DNA from 3 places in the Nocardioides montaniterrae genome. Region 3 is predicted to be linked to each of the others. Evidence: predicted binding sites of a transcription regulator. Region 3 holds the regulator's gene; each other region holds the start of a gene.

Region 1 (4,733 bases), on a different contig from region 3:
CCGCTTGGCGATCTCCTCGAGCTGGTCGGCATGGCTGGTCGACTTGGGGATCGAGACCAGGATGTGGTTGGAACCCTGGGTGTTGACCGCGACCTCCGAGACACCCGAGGAGTTGACCCGCTGGTCGATGATCTTGCGCGCCTCGTCGAGGTTCTCCTTGGTCGGGGACCCCTTCGCCGTCAGCGTGATCTGGGTGCCGCCCTCGAGGTCGAGACCGAGCGCAGGCTTCCAGGTGCCGGTGAAGGCGGCCAGGCCGTACAGGATGGCCATCCCGAGGCAGAAGATCAGCAGGCTCCGGCCGGGCCGGTGGCGTCGCGCCGCCATGGGTCAGTCCTCTCCGTCGACGGCGCTCTCGCCATCGGTGGTGGTGTACGTCGAGTCGTCCGCGTCGGCGTCAGCGGTGTCGTCCGCCTCGGTGTCCCGGTGGATCTTGGAGGCGATCGCCCCGCGCAGCACACGGATCACGACGCCCTCGGCGACCTCGATGCCGAGGTGGTCGTCGGTGATCTCGGCGACCGTGCCGAACACGCCCGACGTGAGCACGACGTCCTCGCCGATCTCCACGCTGCGCTGCATCGTCAGAGCCTCGGCCTGGCGGCGCTGGGCCGGCCGGATCATGAACAGCCACATCAGCACGAGCGTGACGAGGAGGGGCAGGAGCACAAGCACGTGGGGGCTACTTCCAGAGAGACTGCGGACCGTCCGGCAGTGTAGCCAGGGACACGTCAGCCTCCCCGGCCCGGCCTGCACTCAGTCGGCGAAGAGCGTGCCGTCCCCACCGTCGAGAGGTACGACGGGCGGGGTCAGCCCCAGGTGCAGCCAGGCCGCCCGCGTCGCGATGCGCCCGCGAGGGGTGCGGGCGAGGAAGCCGTTGCGGACCAGGAACGGCTCGGCGACCTCCTCGACCGTCTCGCGCTCCTCGCCCACGGCGACGGCAAGCGTCGAGACGCCGACCGGTCCGCCGCCGAAGCGGCTGCAGAGCGCGTGGATGACCGCACGGTCGAGACGGTCCAGGCCGAGCCGGTCGACCTCGTAGAGGTCGAGGGCCGCCTCGGCGACGGGCCGCGTCACGATGCCGTCGGCGCGCACCTGGGCGAAGTCGCGCACCCGGCGGAGCAGACGGTTGGCGATCCGTGGGGTGCCGCGCGAGCGTGAGGCGATCTCCGCGGAGCCCTCCTCGGTGAGCTCGACGCCGAGCAGACCGGCGGAGCGGTGCACGATCAGGTCGAGCTCGTGCGGCTCGTAGAACTCCAGGTGCGCGGTGAAGCCGAACCGGTCGCGCAGCGGCCCCGGCAGCAGGCCGGCCCGCGTGGTCGCTCCGACCAGCGTGAACTGCGGGATGTCGAGCGGGATGGCCGTCGCACCGGGCCCCTTGCCGATGACGACGTCGACCCGGAAGTCCTCCATGGCGAGGTAGAGCATCTCCTCGGCGGGGCGCGACATCCGGTGGATCTCGTCGATGAAGAGGACGTCGCCCTCGTTGAGGCCGGACAGGATCGAGGCCAGGTCGCCGGCATGCGTGATGGCCGGCCCGCTGGTCACCCGGAGCGCGGCGCCCATCTCGGCCGCGATGATCATCGACAGCGTGGTCTTGCCCAGGCCCGGAGGCCCGGAGAGCAGGACGTGGTCCGGCGTACGGCCTCGTTGCTTGGCGGCCTCGAGGACCAGGCCGAGCTGGTCGCGCACGCGCACCTGGCCGACGACCTCGTCGAGGGTCTTGGGACGCAGCGCCGCCTCGACCGCGCGCTCGTCGCCCTCGGCGTCGACCGCGGTCAGCGAGCGGAGGTAGCCCTCCTCGGCCTCGGCGAGCTCGTCCTCGTGGAAAGGCATGCGGACTACCTTGCCAGCGCGCGGAGCGCGGAGCGCAGCAGCGCGCCCACGTCCGGCGTGGAGCCGGTCGAGACCTCGTCGGAGACGACCTCGATCGCCTTCTCGGCGTCCTTGGTGGCGTAGCCCAGACCCATCAGGCCCTGGAGCACCTGGTCGCGCCACGGTTCGGCCGAGCCGACGCGGGCGAGGGCGCCGCCGGCGCCGATCGGCGCACCGATGCGGTCCTTGAGCTCGAGGATGATCCGCTGCGCGCCCTTCTGGCCGATGCCGGGCACCTTGGTCAACGTCTTCACGTCGTCGCTCGCGACGGCGGCACGGAAGCCGTCCGGTGACAGCACGGCCAGGATCGCCTGGGCGAGCTTGGGCCCCACGCCCGAGGCCGTCTGGGCGAGCTCGAAGATCGACTTCTCGTCCTCGTCGACGAAGCCGAACAGGGTCATCGAGTCCTCGCGCACGATCATGCTGGTCGGCAGCGTCGCCTCCTGGCCGTGGCGCAGGGTGGCCAGGGTCGCGGGCGTGCACATGAGCTCGAGCCCGACTCCCCCGACCTCGAGGACGGCGCTGGACAGGCTGAGGTCGGCGACCCGACCCCGGACGAAGGCGATCACGATGTCTTCCTTCCGGCCGCGGCCAGCGCGGCGTCGATGCGGTCCTGGGCGCCACCGCGCCAGATGTGGGTGATAGCCAGTGCCAGCGCGTCGGCGGCGTCGGCCGGCTTGGGCGGGGCGTCCAGCCGCAGGATGCGGGTGACCATCGCGCCGACCTGCGCCTTGTCGGCGCGACCGCTGCCGGAGACGGCGGCCTTGACCTCGGACGGCGTGTGCAGCGCGACGGGCAGCCCGCGGCGGGCGGCGCAGACCATGGCGATCCCCGCGGCCTGGGCCGTGCCCATGATCGTGGAGACGTCGGACCGGGCGAAGATCCGCTCGATGGCGACCCGGTCGGGGCGGTGCTCGTCGAGCCACGCGTCGATGCCGCGCTCGATCGTCACCAGGCGCTCCGGCACCGCGAGGTGCGAGGAGGTGCGGACGACGCCCACGTCGACCATCGTCAGCGGCCGGCCGACGGTGCCCTCGACCACGCCCAGACCGCACCTGGTCAGGCCGGGATCGATCCCGAGCACCCTCATCGCACACACCCCTGTCGAACGTCTGTTCTATCGCCGCAACGTTAGCCCGAGACGGGACGAGGGGCGCCCGCGACACGCGGGCGCCCCTCGGTCTCAGCGGGCTCGGGTCGCGACCGGCGCGACCACCGAGATCGGGTCAGGCGTCGACCTGCTCCAGGACCTCGTCGGGGATGTCGGCGTTGGAGAAGACGTTCTGCACGTCGTCGAGGTCGTCGAGCACGTCGACGAGCCGCATCACCTTCTCGGCCGTGGCGACGTCGGCGACCGGGATGTCCATCGAGGCGACGAACTCCACGTCGGCGGAGTCGTAGTCGAGACCGGCCTCCTGGACCGCCGTACGGACGGCGACCAGGTCGGTGGCCTCGGACTGGACCTGCCAGGACTCACCGAGGTCGTTGACCTCCTCGGCACCGGCGTCGAGCGTCGCCTCGAGGACGTCGTCCTCGCTGACGTCCTTGCCGTCCTGCGACTTGGCGAGCACGACGATGCCCTTGCGGCCGAACAGGCGCGAGACGGAGCCGGGGTCCGCCATGGTGCCGCCGTTGCGGGTGACCGCGGTGCGGACCTCCATCGCGGCGCGGTTCTTGTTGTCGGTCAGGCACTCGACGAGCAGCGCGACACCGGACGGGCCGTAGACCTCGTACATGATCGTGTCGTAGGAGACCGCGTCCCCGGTGAGACCGGCACCGCGCTTGATGGCGCGATCGATGTTGTCGTTGGGGACCGACGACTTCTTGGCCTTCTGCACCGCGTCGACGAGCGCAGGGTTGCCCGACAGGTCGGCGCCGCCTGCCCGCGCAGCGATCTCGACGACCTTGATCAGCTTGGCGAAGCTCTTGGCCCGCTTGGCGTCGATCGCGGCCTTCTTGTGCTTCGTGGTTGCCCACTTGGAGTGGCCCGACATGAGTCCTCTACTTCCCTGCTGCGCTCTTCAAGACCGAACCCGTCGATCCTAACGGCCGCGCAGGATGCCCGTTTCGGGCCCACCCAGCGGGGGTAGGCCGGTCCTGCACGCACTTTCGGAAAGGCACCGCCGTGGCCGCACCAGTCATCGACACGCCCATCGCCGCTCTCTACAAGGCCGGCAAGATCTACGTCCCACAGGCAGCCGCGACGCTGTCGGCCGCCGCGAGCGCGATCGGGGGGCCGGTGGCGACCCTCGACCTCGGTGCCGCCGCTGCGGGCGACCCGGCGGTGATGAGGGACGCCCTCGCGGTGCTGAGCCAGGTGAGCGCGGCCGCCAGCGCCGGCACCAGGTCGCTCAACGACGCGGCGTTGGCGCTCGTCGCGACAGCCGATGACTTCGTCCGCACCGACACCTCGGTCGCACGCCAGGCCCACGACCTCCAGCGCGCGCTGGGCGATCCTCACAGCAAGCTGGGCCTCGACACGGCCGAGCGCCAGGAGCTCGCGCAGGCACGTCCCGACCAGAGCGCGGTGCCGAAGGCGACCGGTGACCGCAGCGGCGCCGGCGGCGACGGCGAGATCGACATCTTCGGGCTGCACCTGCCGATCCACCAGGACTCCACGCCCGCCCCGACGACCGATCCCGGCACGGACCGAGGCACACGGGACGACACGGAGTCGAACAGCCTGACGGAACTCGCGGACGGCATCTCATGACCGACTTCGACCTCAGCACCTTCACGTCGCAGCTGGCGGAGATCGAGACGTACCTGGGCTACGTCCGTGGCAACGAGGCCGTCGAGACCGAGGCCGCGCAGATCAATGCGCGATTCTCCGACGACAACGACTCCAAGGCCGTGATCTTCCT
Region 2 (4,733 bases), on a different contig from region 3:
CAGCGCGAGGACCTCGTCGACTGGCCCAAGCTCATCCCCGACGCGGTCGAGGAGCTGCTGCGGCTGTCCTCCCCCGTCCAGGGCCTCGCTCGGACCACCACGCGCGACGTCGACCTGCACGGCGTACGCATCCCGGCGGGCCGGCGCGTCCTGCTCCTGTACGCCGCCGCCAACCGCGACTGGCGTGCCTACGGCGCCGACGCCGAGAACCTCGACATCCGCCGCAAGCCCGCACAGGTCCTCGCCTTCGGCCAGGGCCACCACCACTGCCTCGGCTCCGCCGCCGCCCGTCTCCAGGCCCGCGTCGCCCTGGAGGAGCTCCTCGCCGAGATCCCGGACTTCTCCGTGGATCTCGAGGGGGTGACCTGGGCTCCGGGGGCCTACGTACGTCGGCCCCTGTCCGTGCCGCTCGTGGTGGAGTGAGCCGGCTCGTACCGGCGGACCGGCTGTTGGCTGGGTGGTGCCGTGACTTCTCAGGTGGGTGTGGCGGCCGCGCGTAGCGCGCCGCTCCCCGCTGTCAAGGATCCTCGCTGCGCTCGGCCCGCTTCGCGGCGCCTTCGGCGTCCTTGACTGCGGGTCCCTGGCGGCGCGCTGGTGGCGCGGTTGTCGGCGGCTCGCTTCGCTCGCGCCGACGCGATGCGGCCGCCTTCGGCGGCCCCATCGGTGTGATGGTGGGGTCTGGCTCTCGACATTGTGGAGTTGTGGGGTCACCAGGTGGCTCTGGGACTCCACGATCGGGGTCTAGGGCCGGCGGTGGAACCGCCAGGCGCCGGTCGGCATGACTTCATGGGTCATCCGGGGGTCGTGGGCGATGTGGTGATGGTGACTGCAGAGGAGCACGCCGTCTTTGAGGTCGGTCTTCCCGCCGGCTGACCATGGATGTGAATGATGTGCTTCGCACCAGGTGGCGGGGATCGAGCAGCCTTCGGCGCGACACTGCTTGTCGCGGAGTCGCAGCGCCTTGCGCTGAGCGGCTTTGAACAACCGCTGGGCCCTGCCCAGGTCGAGGATCTCGCCCTTGCCGCCGAGGACGACGGGGATGATCTTCGCGGTGCAGGCCAGGCGCCGGGCCTCGTCAGCGGTGATGCGGAGGTTGCCGTCGAGGGAGCCGATGACGCCGGCGGTGGCGAGGTCGCGCCGCAGGTCGTCGAGGCTGATGGTGACCATGACGGTGGTGGTGTCGCCGCCGTGGTCGGGCAGCTTGCTCGGGTCGAGGTGCTCGAGCAGCGCGCAGAACGCCCGGCCGAGTCGGTTGCTCCGGGGGACGCGTTCGCCGGTCGAGACCCTGGGCGAGGAGAACGCGTCGAGGTACGTCTCGAACCTTGCCGCGATCGCGTCGGGGACTTGGCCGATGATGCGGGTGATGCCGTTGCCGAGCCGCTTGAACCGCATCGAGGTGTTGACCCGCGCGGAGCGTTCTTCGCGTTCGAGTGCCTTCGCGTCTGCTTCATCGGCGATCTCGGGCGCGACCACGGCAAGGATCCGTTCGCCCAGGGTGCGGAGCTCACGCGGCCCGAACTGACCGGCGAGCTCCACGAGGTGCTTCTCGGCACGGCGCCGGGTGACCTGGTCGATCTCGGGTGGGAGCTTCTCCAACGCCGCGACGATCACCTGCGCCTGCGCACGATTCACGAAACCTTCGCGCATCGCGACACCGATCTGTCGCCACCGCTCGTCGATCGCTTCGGCGAGCTTGAGCTCGGCACGCATTGCCTGGGGATCCAGGTGCGCCTCGTGCGCCAGCCACATCCCGGCGTCGCGAGCACCGTTGTCCTGAGCGAGGTCCCCGGAGGCGGCGAGGAGCCGCATCTCGGCTTCCTCGACCTGCGCCTTGAGAGCCGCCAGGCCCCGAAGGGCAGCGGCCTTGTCGGCGGGTGTCATGTAGACCGGCTCGACCGACGCGACCCCGTCGAAGGCTCGGCGGGAGGTGTTCACCGCACGCAGCATCGGGTGCTCTGGCACCGATGCTGTCGCCATGGTGACTCCCGAGAGATGAGGCTTGATTCGTGCCTTCATAGTACGCCTGTTCGAACGGTTTCTCAATGCAGAATTCGCCCAAACGTGCAGGTCAGAGGCACTTTTCGCTGTCGGCGGAATTGGTTTCGATACGCCCTCGCCTAGCGGCTCGGGCTACTCAACCAACGGCGGAAAGCGGTCGTCGGAGGCGGCCGCATAGCGGCGGCGCGAGCGAAGCGAGCCGTCGCCCCACCGCGCCGCCATCCGACCGTCCGGGACCCGCGGTCAAGGACGGCCGAAGGCCGCCGCGAAGCGGGCTGAGCGAAGCGAGGATCCTTGACGGCGGGGGACGGTCGGATAAGCGCGGCCGCCAGTCGAGGAATCAGAACACCGACCAGGAGCGACCGGCCACGCAGTTGGTTTCGACACGCCCTCGCCTAGCGGCTCGGGCTACTAACCAACGAGGGATCGCGACACGGCCGCTGCGCGACCCCCGCCCGCCGAGGACTCACCGAAAGCGGACCGCCCCACCACCCCGCGAGAGGTCCGAGGAGGCAAGGACCTCGGGGTCGGAGACGGCCTCGATCTCCAGGATCTTCCCGGTCTCCTCGGAGATGACGAACGCGAAGACCACCTTGGGCTCGCCGCGCAGCTGCCAGGTGGCGGCGGCGTACCCGTCGAGCTGGATCGGTACGACGGCCTGGGCCTGACCGCAGAAGCGGCCCGCGACAGCGGCGGCGCCCGTCAACAACGGCGCGGCCCCCATCGCGACGGCGGTGGCGTCGGAGCGGACCACGGCACCGGGGTCGAGCAGCTCCATCAGGGCCGAGAACTCACCGGCCTTGGAAGCGGCGAAGAACGCGTCGACCACGGACTGCTGGCGGGCTCGCACCTCGGCGGCGGCGGCGCCGGCGGGATCCTGCACCCGGCGCCGGCCGCGGGAGGCGAGCTGACGGACGGAGGCCGACGTACGTCCCAGCAGGGAGGCGATCTCGTCGAAGGGCATCCCGAACAGGTCGTGCAGCACGAAGCAGAGCCGCTCGGCAGGGGACAGCAGCTCGAGGACCACCAGCAGGGCCGCGTCGACCGACTCGGCCAGCTCGGCCTCGTCCACCGGACCGGCTCCCGGGGAGGCGACCTCGGCGACGGCGTCCAGCGGCACCGCGTCCCGCCGGCCCCGCGACCGCAACCGGTCCAGGCACAACCGCGACGTCACGGTCGTCAGCCAGGCCGCAGGATTCTCGATCCCCTCGCCGGCCGAGGACCACCGCAGCCACGCCTCCTGCAGCACGTCGTCGGCATCGTCGGCAGAGCCGAGCATCCGCACCGCCACGGCACGCAGCCGTCCCCGCTCCGCCTCGAACACATCCAGGTCCACGACCACATCCTCTCCTCGACGTACCGACGAACAAGCCCCTCGTGATGTGACACCGTCCCCGCTACGGTCGAAAGCATGACCCCCAGCGACCTGCTCACCGACGCGATCGGCCGGGTCCTCGGCGACCTCGAGGCCGTCCTGGACGGACTCACCGAGGAGCAGCTGACCGCCCGCCCGACGCCCGACGCCAACTCGATCGCGTGGCTCGTGTGGCACCTGACCCGGGTGCAGGACGACCACGTCGCCGGTGTCGCGGGCATCGAGCAGGTGTGGACCGCTCAGGGGTACGCCGACCGCTTCGGCCTGCCGTTCCCGGTCGAGGCGCACGGCTACGGCCACAGCTCCGACGACGTCGCGAAGGTGCGGGGCATCCCGGCCGACCTCCTCCTCGACTACTACCGCGCCACCCACCGCCAGACGCTCAGCTACGTCGCCGGGGTCACCGGTGACGACCTCGACCGGATCGTCGACACCCGCTGGGACCCGCCGGTCACCCTCGGCGTGCGGCTGGTCAGCGTGATCAACGACTGCACCCAGCACGCCGGCCAGGCGGCGTACCTCCGAGGCCTGCTGGACGCCTGACATGGACAAGGCGACCGCTGCCGGCGGCACGCCCGCCGGCTCCCGCAAGCTCGCGCAGACGCTCGACCTGAGCCTGCGCGTGGGCGAGGTGCTGCTCTCGAACGGCGCCGGCGCGGCCGACGTGACGGCGACGATGCGGGTGATCGCGCAGGCGTACGGCGTCCGCAACCCGCACGTCGACGTCACCTTCACGCAGCTCGCGATGAGTGCCGCGAGCGAGGGTGACGAGCCGCCGCTGATCCAGATCCGCGGGGTCACCAAGCGCGAGATCGACTACGAGGACCTCACCCAGGTCGACCACCTGGTGCGCGACATCGCGGCCGGCCGGATCGACGTCGCCGAGGCCCGCGGCCGCGTCGCACGACTCGTCTCCAGTGGCCACCAGCGCCCGCGCTGGGCGGTCACGATCGGGTGGGGCCTGATGTGTGCCGGCATCGGGCTCCAGCTCGGAGGCACGCCGATCGGCATCGCCACCGCCCTCGTCGCCGGTGTCGCCATCGACCGCCTGCAGATCGTGCTCGGGCGCGGCCGGCTGCCGTTCTTCTACCAACAGGTCGCCGGCGGCATCGTCGCCACGCTGCTGGCGGCCCTGGCGACCCGGACCGTCGACCACTGGGTCCACCTCGACGCCAGCGCCGTCGTCAGCGCGAACATCATGATGCTGCTCTCCGGGATCGGCTTCATGGGTGCGATCCAGGACGCCCTGACCGGCTTCTACGTCACCGGCGCCGCCCGCATCCTCGAGGCCATCCTGGCCACTGCGGGCGTCATCGCGGGTGTGACGGGTGGTCTCAGCGTCGCGTCCGCCGTCGGCCTC
Region 3 (4,733 bases):
GACGCTCACACGCGACCACCCGGCGATCAACAGCGTCGGCCTGCCCCTGTGGAAAAACCGCGAGAGCCCGGTCCAGGGGAAATCTGGACCGGGCTCTCGTCTTCCCCAACGCCTGCCGGGGTCGAGGCGGCAGGCGAAGTCTGTATTCAGTTGTGAACCGCGCCGTCCGGGGCGCGGAGTCCTAGTTGTTCGGGACCCGGAGGTCCTGGCCGGCGTACACCATGCCGTCGGTGACGTCGTTGAGGTCGGTGATGCGCTGGACCATCTCGCCCGTCGTGACGCCGACCGACCCCGCGGCCGTGCCGGCGATGTCCCACAGGGTGTCGCCGGGGTGGACGGTCACGACGTGCACGTCAGCGTCGCCCGCGTGGGCGCCACCGGCGGAGGCCGAGGCGACCGCCAGGCCGATCGCGAAGATCGCGATCAGCGCGAGGGCGAGGACGACCAGCCGGCCGCGGCGCGTGAGGCGCAGCTGCGGGCGGTAGTCGTAGGTGGGGCTGAAGCTGATGGTGCTCATCGTGACCTCCGGGGAAGTGGGTCTGGTCCGTGTTCGATCAGAGTCAAGCGGAAGGCACCGACACAACCCTCGGTGAAGGTCCTGTCCGTATCTCGATCAGACGTTCGATCGAACACATGGACGATGTTAGAACACCCATTCGAACAATCCCGTGCATTTCATCGCAAACTTGTTCGACGGCGTGTCGTACGCCGCCGCGACACGCCCACCTCGAACACCTGTTTGATCACGGGAGTGATCGGGGTTACGGTCGGAGGCATGACGAAGAAGGCGATCCGCCCGGTCAGCGAGCTCCCCGACGGTCCCCCGGACGGCTCCGGCCTGACCCCGCGCCAGCAGCGCATCCTGACCACGATCAAGAAGGCCATCGACTCCCGCGGCTATCCGCCCTCCATGCGCGAGATCGGCGAGGCCGTCGGCCTGACCAGCACCTCCAGCGTCGCCCACCAGCTGCGTGCCCTCGAGGCCAAGGGCTTCGTACGCCGCGACCCGCACCTGCCCCGCGCGATCGAGGTGTTCCTGCCCGAGAGCCTCCAGAAGCGCAAGCCCCTCACCGGCGCGGGCCCGACCGACGACGCCGAGTCGAGCTTCGACGAGACCGGCATCAACGACGCCGCGCCGACGCCGAGCAACGTCCCGCTCGTCGGCCGCATCGCCGCCGGTGGCCCGATCCTGGCCGAGGAACGCGTCGAGGACGTCTTCCCGCTGCCCAAGCAGCTCGTCGGCGACGGCCAGCTGTTCCTGCTCGAGGTCAGCGGCGAGTCGATGATCGAGGCCGCGATCTGCAACGGCGACTACGTCGTGATCCGCCAGCAGAACACCGCCGAGAACGGCGAGATCGTCGCCGCGATGATCGACGGCGAGGCCACGGTCAAGACCCTGAGCCGCAAGGACGGCAAGGTCTGGCTGCTGCCGCACAACCCTGCCTTCGAACCGATCGACGGCACCCACGCCACGATCCTGGGCAAGGTCACCGCGGTGCTGCGGAAGGTCTAGTCCACTAGGCCGCGGAGCGCGGGAAATCCGCGCTCCGCACCTAGTCTGGCGCGCATGCTCAGCACCCGCGCCAGGTCGTACGCCGGCGTCCTCGTCCTCGTCCTCGGCACCGCGTTCGCGAGCCCGCTCAGTGCGACCGCCACGCCTGCCCCGCCAGCCGCGCCCGGCCACGGGCGCGCTCTGCCTTCCCACGCACAGGCCACCGCCGCTCTCGAGCGGGCCGAGACGCTGTTCCACGGCACCCGTCGCGAGGCCCGCGCCATCCAACGGACGACGGACGCCTCGATCGTGCTGTCGGACCTGCGCGTCGCCTACCGGTCGCTGAGCAAGGACCAGCAGGTCCAGGCCGACCGCCTCTTCGCCCGCCCGAGCGCGACCAGCGACGGCTCCGGCGACCCGGTGTACCGCACGAACGCGCACTACGTCTGCTCCACCCCTGACCGCATCTGCGTCCACTACGTCACCGCGGCGGAGGACCCGACCAACGGCGTCAGCGCACAGGACGGCCCCGACGCCAACACCACGCCCGACTACGTCGACATGGTCCTGGCCATCGTGGTGCACGTCCGCTCCGTCTACGCCGCGGCCGGCTACCGCATGCCGCTCGATGACTCCGGCAGCACCAACCATGGCCCCAACGGGTGGACCGACATCTACCTGGCCAACCTCGGCCCGAGCACCTACGGCTACTGCACCAGCGACGACCCGGACATGACCGACTACGCGGTGTCGGCGTACTGCGTGCTCGACAACAACTTCTCCCAGGCCGAGTTCCCGACGAACACGCCCATGGAGAACGTCCAGGTCACCGCCGCGCACGAGTTCTTCCACGCCGTCCAGTTCTCCTACGACATCGGTGAGGACGACTGGATCAAGGAGGCGACGGCCACCTGGGCCGAGGACCAGCTCTACACCGACGTCAACGACAACCTGCAGTACCTGCGCTACAGCCCGATCTCCAACCCGGGCCTGCCCATGGACGTCAACAACAGCCACTGGTACGGCACCTGGATCTTCTTCCGCTACCTCACCGAGCGCGTCGCTCCGCAGATGGATGCCAACAACGCACTGCCCGTGGTGATGTTGAACCTGTGGCAGCACATGGACGCGAACAAGGCGGCCAACCCGGCCGCGCAGGACATGTACTCCACCCAGGCGATCTCGGCCGTGCTCGCGTCGCGCGGCACCAGCCTCTCCAAGGTGTTCAGCGGCTTCGCCCTCGCGGCCCGCCACCCCACGAAGTTCTTCCGTGAGGCTGCGGCCAACCACTACCCGAGCGCACCGGTCGCCGTGAGCACCCGCGTGGGGCCCGGCAAGAAGGTGGTCAAGGTCCACGGCACCCTGAAGCACCTCAGCTACGTCGCCATCCGGCTGAGCACCATCCGCGGCATGGCCAGCAGCTGGCGCCCGCGGCTGCACTTCGACCTGCCCAACCGGGCGCGGGGCGCGGCGGCGACGCTGTGGACCAACTACCGCTCCGGGTCGCACGCCATGCGGTTGATCAAGCTGGACGCCAGCGGCAACGCGACCGTCAGCATCAAGTTCGGCTACCAGCTCGTGAAGAACGTCGAGGTCGAGCTCCTCAACACCTCGACGCGCTTCTCCTGCTGGGACCAGCCGAACCCGAACCAGCTGCAGTACAGCTGCTGGTCGAGCCACAGCTACGACGACAACACCGCCGACAGCCTGGTCGCGACGGCGTACAAGAGCTGAGACGGGAGCGGTCGTTCGCCGGTCCGGCGGACGACCGCTTAGGCTCGAGTGCATGTCTCGGACCCGGACCCTGACCCTTGCACTGCTGATCGCGCTGGGCCTCACGCTCACCACGCCATCGGCGTACGCCGGAACGACACCGCCCTCCCCGGGGGCGAACGGCCTCAGCCGGGCGCTGCTGCACGCCCAGGCGGCGCTGCAGTCGGTGCAGCAGATCCTGGCCGGCAACGGCAGCAACGGTCACCCGGACCTGACCATGGCGCTGCGCAACCTGGCCGTCACCAAGAACAGCCTGCCGCCGGCCCAGCGCGCGGTCGCGGAGCGCTACTTCGCCCGGCCCTCGCAGCCCTCGACCTGCTCCAAGGCCGACGGCGTGTGCTGGAAGAGCGGTGCCAAGCAGCACAAGCTCTGCACGAGCCGGATCTGCATCCACTACGTCAAGAAGTCCCAGGACGCACGCAACGGCGTACCTCGCGAGGACGACGGCCGCGGTGGGACCTGGAGCGGTCGGGCGCACAACGGCATCCCGGACGTCGTCGAGTTCGACCTCAAGCAGCTCTCCCGGATCGACCGCGTCTACCAGCGGGCGGGCTACCGCTCGCCGCGCGGTGACGGCGGGCGCGGCGGTGACTCGCGCCGCGACATCTACCTCGCCGACGTCGGCGACAACGGCGTCTACGGCTTCTGCACCACCGACGACCCCAAGCTGAACGACGACAACGACGGTTCCAAGCACTACGCGGTCTACGCCTACTGCGTGCTGGACAACAACTACTCCAAGACGAAGTTCCCCGCGCACACCCCCGAGCAGAACCTCGAGGTGACCGCGGCCCATGAGTACTTCCACGCGGTGCAGTTCGCCTACGACATCGACGAGGACCAGTGGTTCATGGAGGCCACGGCTACGTGGGCCGAGGACCAGCTCTACACCACCATCAACGACAACCGTCAGTACCTCAGGCTCGGCCCGATGGGCCGCCCCGGCCAGGCGCTCGACCTGTTCAACAGCGACGGGCACCAGTACGGCACGTGGATCTTCTTCCGCTTCCTCACCGAGAGATACGGCGCCAAGCAGGGCATCATGCCCAAGCTGGTCAAGCGGATGTGGCAGCTCGCGGTCGGCCGCCGCTACTCCATCGTGGCGATCCGCACCGCACTCAACGAGGTCGGTACGACGTTCGGCAACCAGCTGCGCAACTTCGCCGTCGCCAACCTGCACCCGGGCCAGCACTACCGAGAGGGCGGCGCCTACAAGCCCGCACCGCTGACCGGTACGACGAGCCTGCCGCAGCTGCTCGGCAACAAGGCGACCTGGAAGCCGAGCCTGGCGCACCAGTCGTCGGCGACGTACCAGGTCACGCCGGCGGCGAGCGCCTCCCAGCTCAGCGTCACGTTCCACGCCAACCCGGGTCACTGGGTGCTCGACACGATCGTCGTGCACACCACCGACGGCCACACCAAGCGGGTGAACCCGGCACTCGGCGCGACCACCACGCTCCCGTTCACC

What was found. Region 3 encodes LexA, which represses DNA repair genes until DNA is damaged. Its sites were predicted from a motif close to TCGAACANNTGTTCGA; they were not measured.
Region 1: a site for LexA is predicted at 2,974-2,989, ahead of ruvC (crossover junction endodeoxyribonuclease RuvC). Genes of this name have one in related genera too.
Region 2: a site for LexA is predicted at 2,016-2,031, ahead of ACYVJ3_RS09225 (HNH endonuclease signature motif containing protein). Genes of this name have one in related genera too.

What each region holds. Positions count from the first base shown of each region.
Region 1 is NZ_BAAGSB010000005.1:36,348-41,080, forward strand. It holds gene secD (protein translocase subunit SecD) at 1-324, opposite strand, end outside; gene yajC (preprotein translocase subunit YajC) at 328-669, opposite strand; gene ruvB (Holliday junction branch migration DNA helicase RuvB) at 751-1,830, opposite strand; gene ruvA (Holliday junction branch migration protein RuvA) at 1,836-2,438, opposite strand; gene ruvC (crossover junction endodeoxyribonuclease RuvC) at 2,435-2,959, opposite strand; gene ACYVJ3_RS09755 (YebC/PmpR family DNA-binding transcriptional regulator) at 3,096-3,863, opposite strand; gene ACYVJ3_RS09760 (hypothetical protein) at 3,995-4,582, shown strand; gene ACYVJ3_RS09765 (hypothetical protein) at 4,579-4,733, shown strand, end outside.
Region 2 is NZ_BAAGSB010000004.1:268,999-273,731, forward strand. It holds gene ACYVJ3_RS09220 (cytochrome P450) at 1-423, shown strand, start outside; gene ACYVJ3_RS09225 (HNH endonuclease signature motif containing protein) at 742-1,977, opposite strand; gene ACYVJ3_RS09230 (sigma-70 family RNA polymerase sigma factor) at 2,465-3,334, opposite strand; gene ACYVJ3_RS09235 (mycothiol transferase) at 3,410-3,916, shown strand; gene ACYVJ3_RS09240 (threonine/serine exporter family protein) at 3,918-4,733, shown strand, end outside.
Region 3 is NZ_BAAGSB010000001.1:252,865-257,597, forward strand. It holds gene ACYVJ3_RS01360 (LysM peptidoglycan-binding domain-containing protein) at 182-517, opposite strand; gene lexA (transcriptional repressor LexA) at 776-1,513, shown strand; gene ACYVJ3_RS01370 (MXAN_6640 family putative metalloprotease) at 1,568-3,226, shown strand; gene ACYVJ3_RS01375 (MXAN_6640 family putative metalloprotease) at 3,279-4,733, shown strand, end outside.